Regions from separate parts of the Streptomyces sp. NPDC001985 genome, predicted to be linked through region 1. Evidence: riboswitches for the same ligand, from Rfam matches in the RefSeq annotation. Region 1 holds a riboswitch; the other holds the start of a gene.

Region 1 (7,492 bases):
ATCCTCCAGCCGAGCGCCGAGGACGCCCGCAAGGACTCCCATGTCGACTTCATCGTGGTGATGAACACCGACGGCATCCGCTACACCAGCCCGCTGCCGAACGAGATCGGGGAGAAGTTCGTCGGTGACATCGGGCCGGCGCTCGCCGGACAGGAGGCCACCCAGCGGGTGCCCAGCGGGCTCGGACCGCTCGTCCAGGCCGTCGTCCCGGTCTTCGACCGCGGTGGCACGGTGATCGGGGTGGTCTCGTCCGGGGTGACCCTGGAGCGGGTCAGCGGGGCCGTCGAGGACCAGTTCCCGCTGCTGTTCGGCGCCGCGGCCGTGGTGCTGCTGGTCACCACCGGCGGTACGGCGCTGGTCACCCGGCGGCTGCGGCGGCAGACCCATGGGCTCGGTCCGGAGGAGATGACCCGGATGTACGAGCACCACGACGCGGTGCTGCACGCCGTCCGGGAGGGGGTGCTGATCGTCGGCGGCGACGGGCGGCTGCTGCTCGCCAACGACGAGGCGCGCCGGCTGCTGAAGCTCCCGGCCAGGGTGGAGGGCAGGCTCGTCGGCGATCTGGGGCTCGACCCGGCGACCGCCCGGCTGCTGGCGTCGGGCCATCCCGCCACCGACGAGGTGCACCAGGTGGGCGACCGGCTGCTGGCCGTGAACCAGCGCCCCACCAGCCGGGACGGCAGCAGGCTCGGCAGTGTGGCGACCTTCCGGGACACCACCGAACTCCAGGCCGTCAGCGGACGGGCGGAGGTCGCGCAGGGGCGGCTGAAGCTGCTGTACGACGCCGGTACGGAGATCGGCACCACCCTGGACGTGGTGCGCACCTGCGAGGAGGTGGTGGAGTTCGCCGTCGGCCGGTTCTGCGACTACGCCACGGTCGACCTGGTGGAGTCGGTGCTGCGCGGCGAGGAGCCGACGGCGACGGGCGCGGGCGCGGACATGCGGCGGATCGCCGCCGCCGGGACCGGCGACGCGACCGCCCACTTCCGTCTCGGCACCACGATCCGCTATCTCCGCAGCACCCGGATGGGCGCGGGGCTCAACCAGGGCGAGGCGATCCTCGAACAGGACCTGGGCGCGTTCTCCGGGTGGGAGCAGCAGGCGCAGGGGCGGGCGGAGAAGCTGGTGGAGGCGGGTTTCCACTCGATGATCGCGGTACCGCTGCGGGCGCGCGGGGCGATCCTGGGGGTGGCCATCTTCTGGCGCTCCGAGACGTCCGAGGCGTTCGAGGAGGAGGACAGGTCCCTCGCCGAGGAGCTGGTGGCCCGCGCGGCGGTGAGCGTGGACAACGCCCGCCGCTACGACCGTGAGCACACCATGGCGGTGACGCTTCAGCGGAGTCTGCTGCCGCGCGGGGTGCCGGAGCAGACCGCCCTGGATGTCGCCTACCGCTACCGGCCCGCGCAGGCGGGGCTCGGCGGGGCCGGCGGGGTGGGCGGCGACTGGTTCGACATCATTCCGCTGCCGGGCGCGCGGGTGGCGCTGGTCGTGGGCGATGTGGTGGGGCACGGGCTGCACGCCGCGGCCACCATGGGCCGGCTCCGCACGGCGGTGCACAACTTCTCCACCCTCGATCTGCCGCCCGACGAACTGCTGTGGCACCTCGACGAGCTGGTGGCCCGGATCGACGCGGAGGAGACGGCGGGCGGGGAGTCCCAGGTCACGGGGGCGACCTGTCTGTACGCCATTTACGACCCGGCGTCCGGGCGCTGCACGGTCGCCCGGGCGGGGCACCACCAGCCGCTGGTGCTGCGCCCGGACGGCACGGCCGTCTTCGCCGATGTGCCCGGCGGGCCGCCGCTGGGCCTCGGCGGGCTGCCGTTCGAGACGCTGGAGCTGGAGCTGCCGGAGAACAGCAGTCTGGTGCTGTACACCGACGGTCTGGTGGAGGACCGGGAGCGCGACATAGACGAGGGGCTCGCGCTGCTGCGGGAGACCGTGGCGGGGCATCCGGAGCGCACCCCCGACGAGACCTGCGAGGCCGTGCTCGCCGCGCTGCTGCCCGAGCGTCCGCGCGACGACATCGCGCTGCTGGTGGGCCGTACCCGGGTGCTGGGCACGGCGGAGGTGGCGGAGTGGGAGGTGGCGTCGGACCCGTCGGCGGTGGGCGAGGTGCGGAACGCGGTCACCCATAAGCTCGGTGAATGGGATCTGGGAGAAGAGGCGTTCACGACCGAGCTGATCCTCAGCGAGCTGGTCACCAACGCGATCCGCTACGCGATCGGGCCGATCCGGGTGCGGCTGATCCGCGACCGGACGCTGATCTGCGAGGTGTCGGACCACAGCAGCACCTCGCCGCATCTGCGGCAGGCGGCGAGCACCGACGAGGGCGGGCGGGGGCTGTTCCTGGTGGCGCAGTTCGCGGACCGGTGGGGGACGCGCTACACCCCGGACGGGAAGGTGATCTGGACGGAGCAGCCGATCCCGGGGCACGAGGAGTGAGCCTGTGGATCGGGGGGCCGCCCGGCGCGGGGAAGACGACGGTGGCCAGGCTGCTGGCCCGGCGGCACGGTCTGCGCTGGTACGGCGCCGACGCGCACACCTGGAAGCACCGGGACCGGGCCATCGCGGCGGGGCACCGGGCGGCGATCCGCTGGGAGGCGCTTCCCCGGGAGGAGCGGTGGTCGGCGCCGGAGGAGGAGTTGCTCGCGATGTCGCTGCACCACGAGCGCGGCGCGATGATCGCGGAGGATGTGCGGGCGCTGCCGCCGTCGCCGCCGACGGTGGTGGAGGGCACCCCCGTGACCCCCCGGTTCGCCGGACCCCGCGCCCTGTGGCTGCTGCCCACCCCTGAGGTCCAGCGCCGCCGCCTCGCGGAACGCGGCCTGGAGCCGGGCCCGCTGGCGCTCTACCGGCATCTGGTGCGGGTGATCGAGGCGGAGGTGGAGGAGTACGGGGGCGCGGTGCTGCGGGTGGACGGGGAGCGGGGGGTGGCCGAGACCCTGGCGGAGGTGGAGGGGTTCTTCGCGGGGGAGTTGTCGGGGGTGCGGACGGCGGAGGGGCGGCGGGGGTTGTTGCGGTACGCGAACGGGGTGGTGGCGGAGCAGTACCGGGGGTTCCTGGGACGGGCGTGGGCGCCCCGGGCGGGCCTGGTGGCCCGTTTCGCCTGCGAGTGCGCCTCCCCTGTGTGCGAGGAGGACGTCCCCCTCGACCCCCTGGCCTACCCCCCACCCCTCCCCCTCCTGGCCCACGGCCACGCCGCACCCCCCAACGCTTCCGCCGTCTGAGGCACCCCTCTCAGCCCCACTGGCGTTTGAGGCACACCCCTCAGCCCCACCGGCGGCTGAGGCAGCACCACCCAGCCCCGCCGGCGGCTGAGCAGCACCACCCAGCCCCACCGGTGACTGAGCAGCACCACCCAGCCCCACCGGTGACTGAGCAGCACCACCCAGCCCCGCCGGCGATTGAGGCGCGGGGGTCCGGGGCTGGCCCCCGACCCGGGCCCGCACAGTGCGGGCACCTGTCGCACAGGGTCCGTCCTCAAACGCCGGACGGGCTGGATCTCTCAGCCCCTCCGGCGATTGAGGAGCACCACCCAGCCCCGCCGGTGACTGAGCAGCACCACCCAGCCCCGCCGGCGATTGAGGCGCGGGGGTCCGGGGGCCGGCCCCCGACCGTGGCCCGCACAGTGCGGGAACCTGTGGACCAGGGTCCGTCCTCAAACGCCGGACGGGCTGGATCTCTCAGCCCCTCCGGCGATTGAGGAGCACCACCCAGCCCCACCGGTGACTGAGCAGCACCACCCAGCCCCGCCGGCGATTGAGGAGCGGGGGTCCGGGGGCCGGCCCCCGACCGTGGCCCGCGGGATGCGGGCACCTGTCGCACAGGGTCCGTCCTCAAACTCCCCCGGAGCTGCCTCTGGCAGGTGCCCCCAGACGGGCTGGGTTTGCTCGGGCTACCGTGGCGCGGGGGCCGGTATCACGGGTGGGTGGTGGGGGTTTGACTCTCACATCGGTGTGAGGGTTTAGCGTCGGGGCACGGGCAACCGCCAGCTCACCACGGGAGTGACACCCATGCCCCCTTCTGTCGTCCACCTCAACGGCCACCCCACCACCACCCCCGCCCTCTCCCCCCTCGCCTTCGCCGGCCACGCCCACTTCACCGCCATGCAGGTCCGCGACGGCGGCGTCCGCGGGCTCGATCTGCATCTGGAGCGGCTGCGCGCCGCCTCCGTCGTGTTGTTCGGGCGGGCGCTCCCCGAGGAGCGGGTGCGCTCCCGTCTCCGGGCCGCGGTGGCCGCGGCCGGACCCGGCGATCTCTCGCTGACCGCCACGGTGTTCTCCCCGGCGGGCGAGTTCACGGTCGCCGGGCCCGAGGTGGAACCCGGGGTACTGGTCCGTACCGCACCCCCCTCCTCGGGCCCGGCCGGCCCGCTCACCCTCACCACCGTCGAGCACGAGCGCTTCCTCCCGGCGGTGAAGCACGTCGGCGAGGTCGCCAAGACCCATCTCCTGCGGCAGGCCGCCGCGGAGGGCTTCGACGACGCCGCCTTCGTCGACCGCCGCGGCCGGCTCAGCGAGGCCACCATCTGGAACCTCGCCTTCTGGGACGGCACCGCCGTGGTGTGGCCCCGCGCCGCGATCCTGACCGGGACCACCATGGGCATCCTCCGGCGGCAACTGGCCCACCTCGGCGTCCCCCAGCAGGTGCGGGACGTCACCCCCGCCGATCTGCCGGGGCTGTCGGGGGCGGTGGTGATGAACTCCTGGACCCCGGGCGTGGCGGTGCGCCGGATCGGCTCGGCGGCACTGCCCGCCGCGCCGGACTTCCTGGAGGTGCTCCACCGCGCCCACGGCGCCGAACCCCTCACGGCTCTCTGAGGAGCCGGGTGCCGCAGCGCAGATTCCAGCGCCCGGCCCGGGAGCTGAGTTCGGTGAGCGTCAGCGGCGCGATGTCCAGCCGCCAGAAGACGGGCAGCGGCAGGCCGAGCGCGTGAACCAGCGCGGCGCGCGCCACCGCCGGGTCCACCACCGCGACGAGCCGGCCGGTATCCGGGGGCAGCGCGTCCAGCCAGCCCCCGACCCGGGCGCACAGCGCGGTCAGCGCCTCCCCTCCGTGGGGCGCGGCCGACGGGTCGGTGAGCCAGTGCCCCACCGCGTCCGGCTCGTCCCGGCTCACCTCCGCGAGGCTCCGGCCGCGCCAGCGGCCCATGTCCCACTCGCCCAGCTCCGGCGCCTCCCGGGCGGCGAGCCCGAGCGCCCGGGCCGTCAGCCGGCAGCGCGGCGACGGCCCGGACACCGCCCGGTCCGCCCTCGGCAGCCCTCCGGCCGCCGCCCGCGCGCTCACCAGACCGGCCTCGTCCGGCGGTTCGCCCGCCTCGAAGCGGGCCTCGCGGAGGGCCTCCGTCGCCACCGGCGCGACCATCATCATCCGTACCGTCATTTCCGGCCACCCCGCGCCGTAGCGGTGCCCGCCCGCAAGCGGTACGGTCGCGTGGACATGACGAGAGTGTGATGGAAGTCCGGTGGGAATCCGGCACGGTCGCGCCACTGTGTACCCGCACCGACGCGGGAAGTCAGACCCCGCGCCCTCGTCTGCGGCACCAGGCACCACGACCGGGACGCGTGCTCCCTCAGGAGGTTCTGCCATGGCTCAATCCGCTGTGCCCGCCCCCACCGCCACACCGGCGGTCACCCCCGTCTCCTGGAAGGAACTCGCCCCCTGGGCGGCCTTCGTCGGCATCCTCATGCTGATCCTCCTCTACTTCGTCGGCGCCGAGCAGGGCGCCACCGCCCTCGTCTCCGGCGAGGGTGTCCATGAATGGGTCCACGACGGACGCCATCTGCTCGGCTTCCCCTGCCACTGAGGGCGGCCTGCGATGAACTCCATATCCGTACGGGCCCTGCTGGTACGGGGCATGCTCGCGGGCCTGATCGCGGGGGCGGTGGCCCTGGTGGTGGCGTACTTCCTCGGTGAGGGGCCGGTGGACGCGGCGATCGCGTTCGAGGAGAGCCACAGCCATGGGCACGGCGGCGAGGAACTCGTCAGCCGGGCCGTGCAGTCCACGGCCGGTCTCGCCACCGGTGTGCTGGTCTTCGGGGTCGCGGTCGGCGGTATCGCCGCGCTCGCCCACTGCGCCGCCATCGGCCGCGCCGGGAGCTTCGGCCCCCGTGCCACCGCCGCGTTCGTCGCCCTCGGCGGGCTGCTGACGCTGTATGTGGTGCCGTTCCTGAAGTACCCGCCGAACCCGCCGGCGGTGGGCGACCCGGGCACCATCGGGGAGCGGACGGCGGTGTACTTCCTGATGGTGGTGGTCAGTGTGCTGCTGGGGCTCGCGGCGCTGATCACCGGGAGGCGTCTCGCGCCCCGGCTGGGCAACTGGAACGCGACGGTGGCGGCGGTGGCGGGGTTCGTGGCCGCCACCGGACTGGCGTTCGCGTTCCTGCCCTCGTACAACGAGGTACCCAAGGACTTCCCGGCCGCGGTGGTCTGGGAGTTCCGGCTGGCGACACTGGCGATCCAGGTGACGCTGTGGGCGGTGTTCGGTCTGGTCTTCGGCCATCTGGCCGAACGGCTGCTCACCCCCGGGGCGCGCTCCGGGGCCCGCCGGACGGCGGCCACGGCGCGCTGACCACCGTACGGACACCGGCGGAGCCCCCGCCGGTGTCCGATTCCTTCAAGACCGGCGGCGCGGGGCCCGCCTACGGTGGGGGCATGACTCCGCGCTTCGACTCGATCGGCATCGTCGCCTCCGACATGGCCGCGTCTCTCGCCTTCTACCGCCGGCTCGGCCTGGACGTCCCCTCCGGCGCCGACTCCGCCCCGCACGCCGAGGCCACGCTCCCCAGTGGGGTGCGGGTGCTCTGGGACACCGAGGAGACCATCCGCTCCTTCGACCCCGGGTGGACCCGGCCCACCGGGGGCGAGCGGCTGGGGCTCGCCTTCCGCTGCGACACCGCCGCCGAGGTGGACTCCGTCCACGCGGAGCTGGTCGCCGCGGGGTACCGGAGCCATCTCGAACCGTGGGACGCGGTGTGGGGGCAGCGCTACGCGGTGGTGCTGGACCCCGACGGCTGCGGTGTCTCGCTGTTCGCGGACACGGACACGGACACGGACGCGGGCACGGACGAGGACTAGGCCGTCTCCTCAGGGGCGGGACGCGGTGTAGGCGGTGAGGGTCGTCCCGGCCAGCTCGCGCATCTCCCGGGCGAGGTGTGCCTGGTCGGCGCAGCCCGCGGCGAGCGCTGCCGCCGTGAACGGCACCCCCCGGCGCACCAGGGCCAGGGCCCGCTGGAGCCGCAGCACCCGGGCGAGGGTCTTGGGTCCGTAGCCGAAGGCGTGGAGCGAGCGGCGGTGCAGTTGCCGGGCGCCGAGGCCGACGGCGCGGGCGGCGGCGGAGACCGTCTGCCCGCTGTCCAGATGCCGGACAATCCGTTCCAGTACGGGGTCCGGCGGGTCCGGCGCGCCGGCGGCCGTCCGGAGCACCAGCTCCTCCAGCGCGGCGGCGGGGTCGGCCGCCGCGTCGATCCGCTCGGCGAGCCGGCGGGCCACG
Region 2 (7,492 bases), on a different contig from region 1:
CGACGGCCAGCAGCTCGGTCACCGCGCTGGAGACGGTGCGGGCGGCCAGCCAGGCGCGGTACTCGGCGCGGGCGGGCCCGGGGGTCAGCCGGGCACAGCCGCGCAGCATGTCGTCGGCGGGCTGTTCGATATTGCCGGCGGGGCTCTGGGCGGCGACGCAGATCTGCTCCAGCTTGACCCAGACCGCCCAGTTGCCGAGCGGGGTCAGGGTGGCGGAGCGGCCCCGGTCGAGGGTGAGCGCGCCCACGGCGGCGAGGCCGTCGAGCGCCCAGTCCAGGAGGGACGCGACGGTGCCGGGAGGGGACGCGGGCACCTCGGTCACCACGGGTACCGGTTCGCCGGCCGCCGGCCCGCCGGACGACGGGCCGTGGCCGCCCATCGGCAGTGGCTGGGACTGGGGGCCGTAGGGGACCTCGCAGCGTTCCTCGCGCAGCTCCTCCACCCGCTGCTCCAGCAGATCGAGGAGGGCGGGCACCAGCACGGGCCCGGCCGAGAGCTGGAGCAGGGAGAGGAGTTGGGGCACGGCCTCCACGACCTCCGCCACGGCGGTGGGCGCGACGTCGCCGGGCGCCGGGTGCGCCAGCGACCAGGCGTCGAAGAGGGCCACCCAGCCGCGCAGCACGGCCATGTCGTCGCGGTCCCAGGCGCGCAGCCGCCAGCCGGGGCGCGCGGTGCCGCCGTGCAGTTCGACCAGGCCGGCCAGGCGGGCCCGGTCCCATCCGGCGCGCACCTGGGCCGGGGTGAGGCCGAGCGCGGCGGCGGCCCGCTCGCGGGCGGGGGCGGCCAGCGGGGTGGAGCCCGGGTCCCGTTCGACGGCCGCCCAGCGGGCGATCCGCACGGCGTCGGCGAGGACCTCCCTCGCCTGGCGGGCCAGTTCCGCGGGGGGCGGAGTGCCCTCGGGTGGCCGTGGGGCCGACCGGGTGCGCCGGGTCGTCACCGCCCGCCGGGCGGTGGCCAGCGGACGCGGCCGGACAAGACGGAGTCTGGAGTTGCGCGCCAATTGCTCATCAGGCTTTCGGGACGTCACAGGGAGCAGTCTTCCCGCTGACAGCCCGAAAGCCCAAACGGAACCTGGCGGGGACGGGGTTGGCGGGGCCGCGGCGCCCGGGCGCGGGCGGGGCCCGCCGGGGGTGCGGGCCTCCCTGACAGGGCCGCGTCACGATGGGCCGTCTGCGCGGGCCCGGTCACATCAGGGGGGTGAGAAAGCGGCGCAGGGCTTCCTCGTACCGCGCGGGGTCGGCGTTCCACATGGCCGCGTGCGGGGCGTCGCGGACGGTGTGGAGGTGGACGAGTTCGGGGCGGCGGGCGGCGAGTTCGCGGGAGGGGCCCCAGGGGGCGAGGGTGTCGCCGGGGCCGTGGAAGATCAGGGTGGGGGTGGTGAGCGCGCCGGGGTCCGCGGTCACCGCGGGGCGCCTCCCGTTGTAGAGCCCCGCCCTGCCCCGGGCGGCTCTGACCGCGAGGGGCAGCAACGGGGCGGGGGTGTGCCGGGCGGCGGCCAGGGCGCGCAGGGTGGCGTCCTTGTCCAGGACCGGGGAGTCGAGCACCAGCCCCTTGATCCGGTCGCGCAGGGCGGAGTCGCAGGCGGTGTGCAGCGCCATGGTGGCGCCGGTGGACCAGCCGTACAGGACGACGTCGCGGGCACCGGCGGCGACGGCGAAGCGGAGCGCGGCGTCCAGGTCCCGCCACTCGGCGTCGCCGAGGTGTCCGAGACCGTCGGGAGGCCGGGGCGCGTCGGGGTCGCCCCGGTAGCCGACCCCGAGCACCGGGATGCGTCGCCGATGGAGAAACGGAAGCAGGTTCATGGGGTGCTCGCGGGTGGTTCCCAGGCCGTGCACGGCGATGACCCAGGTCCCCCGGGGGCCGGGCACGGACCAGGCGGGCAGCGGGCCCAGCTCACCGGGGACGGTGACATCGGTGTGGGGGATGCCGAGCGCGGTCGTCGGGTCCCCGGTGTGGAGCTGCGGGGTCAGCCGCACCCTGGCACCGGGTTCCAGGCCGCCGGAGCCGACGCCCTCCAGCCGGCGCACGACGGTGTCGGCGGACGGCGGGGTCTCGTCGAGCACGGGGCCGACGATGGCGTGGACGCCGCCGGGCCCGTCGAGTCCGTAGGTGCCGGGGCGGCGCGATGAGAGGCTGCGGGTGAGCGTCACCCGGCCCGCGCCGGTGGAGTGGACGGTGAGCCGCCGCTCCCCCGGAAGGGGCCGCCCGGGGGCGGGTCTGAGCACCGCGTCGCTCGCGTAGCGGCCGGCCAGGAACGCGGCCGTGCCGACGCCGATCAGGGAGGTGACGGCCGTTGCCGCCGCTGTAGCCGGGCGCACCGTTCCAGTGTCGGCGCGGTGGTGGGGTGCTGCCAGCGGACGGCCCCCGCCCGTGTCCGGGGCCGTGCGGGGGCGGGGCCGGCGTGGGCCGGCGGGCAGGGCCCGGAGAGCCGGGGCAGGGGCGGGGAGCACGTCAGCGCCGCTGGCCGTACCCCCGGAACTGTTCGGCGGCCTCCTCCAGCTCGGCGGCGGTGAGCAGGGAGGGGGTGTGGCCGGGCACGGCGGCCGCGGTCAGCCAGAGCCGGCACATCCACTCCAGCTGGGCGGTGCGGTCGTACGCCTGGTCCAGGCTCTGTCCGTGGGCGACGGTCCCGTGGTTGCGCAGCAGACAGGCGGTGCGCCCGTCGAGGGCGGCGAGCATGTTCCGGGCCAGGGCCTCGGTGCCGTAGAGGGCGTACGGGGCGACCCGGACGGGTCCGCCGAGCGCGGCGGCCATGTAGTGGACCGGTGGCAGCTCCGGTACGAGGGTGGAGACGGCCGTGGCGTGGACGGCGTGGGTGTGGACCACGGCGCGGGCGTCGGTGTGCCGGTAGACCTCCAGATGGAGCGGCAGCTCGCTGGTGGGCCGGAGATGGCCGAGAACCTGCTGTCCGCCGAGGTCGACGGCTATGGCGTCCCCGGGGGTGAGACGGTCGTAGGGGACACCGCTGGGAGTGACGAGGACGAGCTCTCCGACCCGGGCGGAGACATTGCCCGACGTCCCCACCACCAGACCCTCCGCGGCCGTTCTGCGGGCGGTGGCCACGACGTTCCGCCACGCCTCGTCGATCGCTTTCTGCGACACCTGTTCGGTCATGCGGCGATCCTGTCAGGCGGCGCTCTCCGGTTACAGAGGGCCACCGCCGGGGGACGGAGGGGAGGATCAGTCAGATTATCCAAAAGGGTGATGAAAGCCACTTCGCGGGACGTGTCCCCGGCCCCAGAAGCCCATCCAGCCCCTGCAGACCGAAACCGGAGCCAAAAACCTCACTTGGGGACACCCCGATGCCGGTCCCAGTTCACCTTCCGTTCACTCAGGTTACTTACGTTCACCGGGCCACTGACGTCCATAGATTGCCTGGGTAAATGGAACACATCACGCTGCTGCTCGCGATTGTGATCGTGACGGCTCTCGTGTTCGATTTCACGAACGGTTTCCACGACACGGCCAACGCGATGGCGACGACCATCTCGACCGGCGCCATGAAGCCCAAGTCCGCGGTGGCGATGTCCGCCGTGCTCAACCTCGTCGGCGCGTTCCTGTCGGTGGAGGTCGCCAAGACGATCTCCAGCGGCATCGTCAACGAGGCAGGCATAACACCAGAAGTGATCTTCGCGGCGCTCGTCGGCGCCATCCTCTGGAATCTCCTGACGTGGCTGGTCGGCCTGCCGTCCAGTTCCTCGCACGCCCTCATGGGCGGTCTGATCGGCGCCACCATCGCGTCGGTCGGGTTCAGCGGCGTCAACGGCGGCACCGTCGTCACCAAGGTGCTGATCCCGGCCATCGCGGCTCCGCTGGTCGCCGGTATCGGCGCGTACCTCGCCTCCAGGCTGACGTACAAGCTCGGCCAGAACGCCGACCCGAAGTCCACCGCGAAGGGCTACCGGGTGGGCCAGATCGCCTCGGCGGGCCTGGTCTCGCTGGCGCACGGCACCAATGACGCCCAGAAGACGATGGGCATCATCACGCTGGCCCTGGTGACCGGCGGCATCCTCAACCCCGGCTCCAACCCCCCCATGTGGGTCATCGTCTCCGCCGGTGTGGCCATCGCCCTCGGCACCTACCTCGGCGGCTGGCGCATCATCCGGACCATGGGCAAGGGCCTGACCGACCTCCAGCCCCAGCAGGGCTTCGCCGCCCAGTCCAGCGCGGCCAGCGTCATCCTCGCCTCCTCCAACCTGGGCTTCTCGCTCTCCACCACGCACTCGTGCTCCGGCGCCGTGATGGGTGCGGGCCTCGGCCGCAAGGGCGGTGTGGTCCGCTGGTCCACCGCCACCCGGATGTTCGTGGCCTGGGGTCTGACCCTGCCCGCCGCCGGTCTGGTCGCCGCCCTCTCGGAGTACGTGACCAAGCAGGGCGACTGGGGTGTCGCCGTGGTCGCGGTCTTCCTGGTCGCCTCCTCGGCCGCGATCTGGCTCTACTCCCGCCGCCAGGTCATCGACCACACCAACGTCAACGACACCGGCGCCGATGTGGACAGCGAGACCGGCGAGGCCGGTGTGGTGACCAACGCCATGGCCGCCGTCACCGTGCCCCCGGCCGGCACCCCGGCGCAGGACGGCCTCAAGACCACCATCGCGGCCTCCCCGGCCGCCGCCCCCGAATCCGGCCCGGCCAGCCCGGCCGCGGTGTAAGGACAGATCAGCATGAAAATCGACTGGGCAGCTCTCGGCTCCGTTTTCGGTGTGAGCCTCGTGGCCACCGTCGTTCTGGTGGGCCTGTTCACCCTCGGCATCATCGGCATGAGCAAGCAGGCGACGGCCTCCGGCGGCGGCGGCTCCGTGGCGCTGGCGCGCACCGGTGCGTACACCTGCTTCGCGCTCTGCGTGGCGGCCATCACCTACGGGATCTATCTGATCGTCACCTGACGGCGGGCCCGGACCGCGCGCGGTCCGGGCTCTCCGCGCTCATCGACGGCAGACGGCCGGGCCGGTCATCCTCAGGGACGACCGGCCCGGCCGTCTGCCGTCCCGGGTCCGGGACGAGCAGCGCGGCGCTCCCCGGGTGTGGGGCTCAGCACAGTGCCCCTTCGCAGGTCAACGGCAGGTTGACGGCTGTTCTCACAGCGTGGTGGACTGCCGGGGCCATTACGGCGGCAGCAGAGGAAGCCGGTGCGAATCCGGCGCGGTCCCGCCACTGTCACCGGGAGGAGTCCCGGGAGCCAGGAACTCTCGCCGCCGATCACGTCGAACCAGGGCGCGGACACCCTGAGTGAGGACATATCGCCATGCCCGGCCGCGGCCACGACCCTGCCCCGACTCCGAGAAGGATCTGCCCGCCCCGGCCGGTCCGGAGCGGAACCCCGGCCTGAATCGATGCGTGCCGACCGTGTACTGAACCGTGCCGACCGCGTTTTCGCGTACGGCGCCGGGGCCGGCCTCCTCGGTGACCTGCTGCTCGGCGATCCCCGCCGGGGCCATCCCGTCGCCGCGTTCGGACGGGCCGCGGGCGCGGTGGAGCGGGTTCTCTGGCGCGACCACCGGGGGTGGGGCGCTCTGCACACCGCCGTGTGCGCCGGAGGCGCCGCCGCGGCCGCGCACCTCCTCGCGCGCGGCACCCGGGGGGCGCCCGCGCTCTCCCTCGCCCTGACCGCCGCCGCCACCTGGACCGTCGTGGGCGGCACCTCGCTGGGCCGGGAGGCCAGGACCATCGGTGCCGCGCTCGCGGCCGGCGACGTGGAGCGGGCCCGCGCGCGGCTGCCGCATCTGTGCGGGCGCGATCCGCAGTTCCTGGACGAGGGCCAGATCGCCCGGGCCGTGGTGGAGTCCGTGGCCGAGAACACCTCCGACGCGGTCGTCGGCGCCCTGGTGTGGGGGGCGGTGGCGGGGGTGCCGGGCCTGGTGGGGTTCCGCGCGGTCAACACCCTGGACGCGATGGTGGGGCACCGCTCCCCGCGCCACCGGCGGTTCGGCTGGGCGTCGGCGCGGCTGGACGATCTGGCCGGCTGGCCGGGGGCCCGGCTGACGGCCGGGCTCGCCGTGCTCGCGGGCGGGGACGCGCGGGGAGCCGTCCGGGCGTGGCGCCAGGACGCGCACCGGCACCCCAGCCCCAACGCGGGCCCGGTGGAGGCCGCGTTCGCGGGGGCGCTCGGGGTGCGTATCGGCGGCACCCTGTCCTACGGCGGCCGGGTCGAGCACCGGCCCGTGCTCCATGGCGCGGGGCGGCCCGTGGAGGTCGCCGACATCGAACGGGCGGTGCGGCTGTCGCGCCGGGTGGGGCTGCTGGCGCTCGCCACGAGCGTGGTGGCACGGCCGTTGCTGCGGCGGGCCGTGACGGGGATTCAGCGGGGGTCCGGCGCACCGGCGCCGCGAGCGGGAGGAGACGGATGAGCACGGGAAGGCGCACCGGAGGCGGCCTGCTCGTCGCCGGGACGACGTCCGACGCGGGCAAGAGCGTGGTCACGGCGGGCATCTGCCGCTGGCTTGTGCGCCAGGGCGTGAAGGTGGCCCCCTTCAAGGGGCAGAACATGTCGCTCAACTCGTTTGTGACCCGCGAGGGCGCGGAGATCGGCCGGGCGCAGGCGATGCAGGCGCAGGCGGCCCGGGTCGAGCCGACCGCGCTGATGAACCCGGTGCTGCTCAAGCCCGGCGGCGACCGCAGCAGCCAGGTGGTGCTGATGGGCAGGCCGGTGGGCGAGCTGAGCGCGCGCGGCTACCACGGGGGGCGGCAGGAAGCGCTGTTCGGGCCGGTCATGGAGTGCCTGGAGGAGCTGCGGGGCAGCTACGACGCGGTGATCTGCGAGGGGGCGGGCAGCCCGGCCGAGATCAATCTGCGGCGCACCGACATCGTGAACATGGGCATCGCCCGCGCCGCCCGGCTTCCGGTGCTGGTCGTCGGGGACATCGACCGGGGCGGGGTCTTCGCCTCCTTCTTCGGTACGACGGCGCTGCTGAGCGCCGAGGACCAGCGGCTGGTGGCGGGATATCTGGTCAATAAGTTCCGGGGCGATGTGTCGCTGCTGGAGCCGGGTCTCGACATGCTCCACGGGCTCACCGGGCGGCGGACGTACGGGGTGCTGCCGTACGCGCACGGGCTGGGCATCGACGAGGAGGACGGGCTGCGGGTCTCGCTGCGCGGGACGGTGCGCGAGTCGGCGGTGGCGCCGCCGGTCGGGGCCGATGTGCTGCGGGTCGCGGTGTGCGCGGTGCCGCTGATGTCCAATTTCACCGATGTGGACGCGCTGGCCGCCGAGCCGGGGGTGATCGTGCGATTCGCGGACCGGCCCGAGGAGTTGGCCGACGCGGATCTGGTGATCGTGCCGGGAACGCGGGGCACGGTCCGCGCGTTGGAGTGGCTGAGGGAGCGGGGGCTGGCGCGGGAGCTTCTGCGCAGGGCGGCCGAGGGCCGTCCGGTGCTGGGGATCTGCGGCGGTTTCCAGTTGCTCGGTGAGCACATCGAGGACGAGGTCGAGTCGCGGGCGGGTTCCGTGACCGGTCTGGGGCTGCTGCCCGTACGGGTGCGGTTCGCGGCCGAG

Evidence for each region. A riboswitch is a leader RNA that binds a small molecule or an ion and turns the genes downstream of it on or off. The one in region 1 is predicted to bind cobalamin.
Region 2: linked by a shared signal. The riboswitch ahead of ABT122_RS19305 (cobalamin biosynthesis protein) and the one ahead of ABT122_RS05360 (CbtB domain-containing protein) in region 1 are both predicted to bind cobalamin.

What each region holds. Positions count from the first base shown of each region.
Region 1 is NZ_JBEOYB010000008.1:68,118-75,609, forward strand. Features, by position in the region: gene ABT122_RS05340 (SpoIIE family protein phosphatase) at 1-2,442, shown strand, start outside; gene ABT122_RS05345 (hypothetical protein) at 2,439-3,227, shown strand; gene ABT122_RS05350 (aminotransferase class IV family protein) at 4,014-4,820, shown strand; gene ABT122_RS05355 (histidine phosphatase family protein) at 4,807-5,382, opposite strand; adenosylcobalamin (AdoCbl) riboswitch at 5,442-5,535, shown strand; gene ABT122_RS05360 (CbtB domain-containing protein) at 5,588-5,806, shown strand; gene ABT122_RS05365 (CbtA family protein) at 5,819-6,571, shown strand; gene ABT122_RS05370 (VOC family protein) at 6,655-7,077, shown strand; gene ABT122_RS05375 (DUF6597 domain-containing transcriptional factor) at 7,087-7,492, opposite strand, start outside.
Region 2 is NZ_JBEOYB010000040.1:18,875-26,366, reverse strand. Features, by position in the region: gene ABT122_RS19330 (hypothetical protein) at 1-1,027, opposite strand, end outside; gene ABT122_RS19325 (alpha/beta hydrolase) at 1,185-2,318, opposite strand; gene ABT122_RS19320 (class II aldolase/adducin family protein) at 2,452-3,114, opposite strand; gene ABT122_RS19315 (inorganic phosphate transporter) at 3,384-4,652, shown strand; gene ABT122_RS19310 (hypothetical protein) at 4,665-4,886, shown strand; cobalamin riboswitch at 5,073-5,211, shown strand; gene ABT122_RS19305 (cobalamin biosynthesis protein) at 5,334-6,347, shown strand; gene ABT122_RS19300 (cobyric acid synthase) at 6,344-7,492, shown strand, end outside.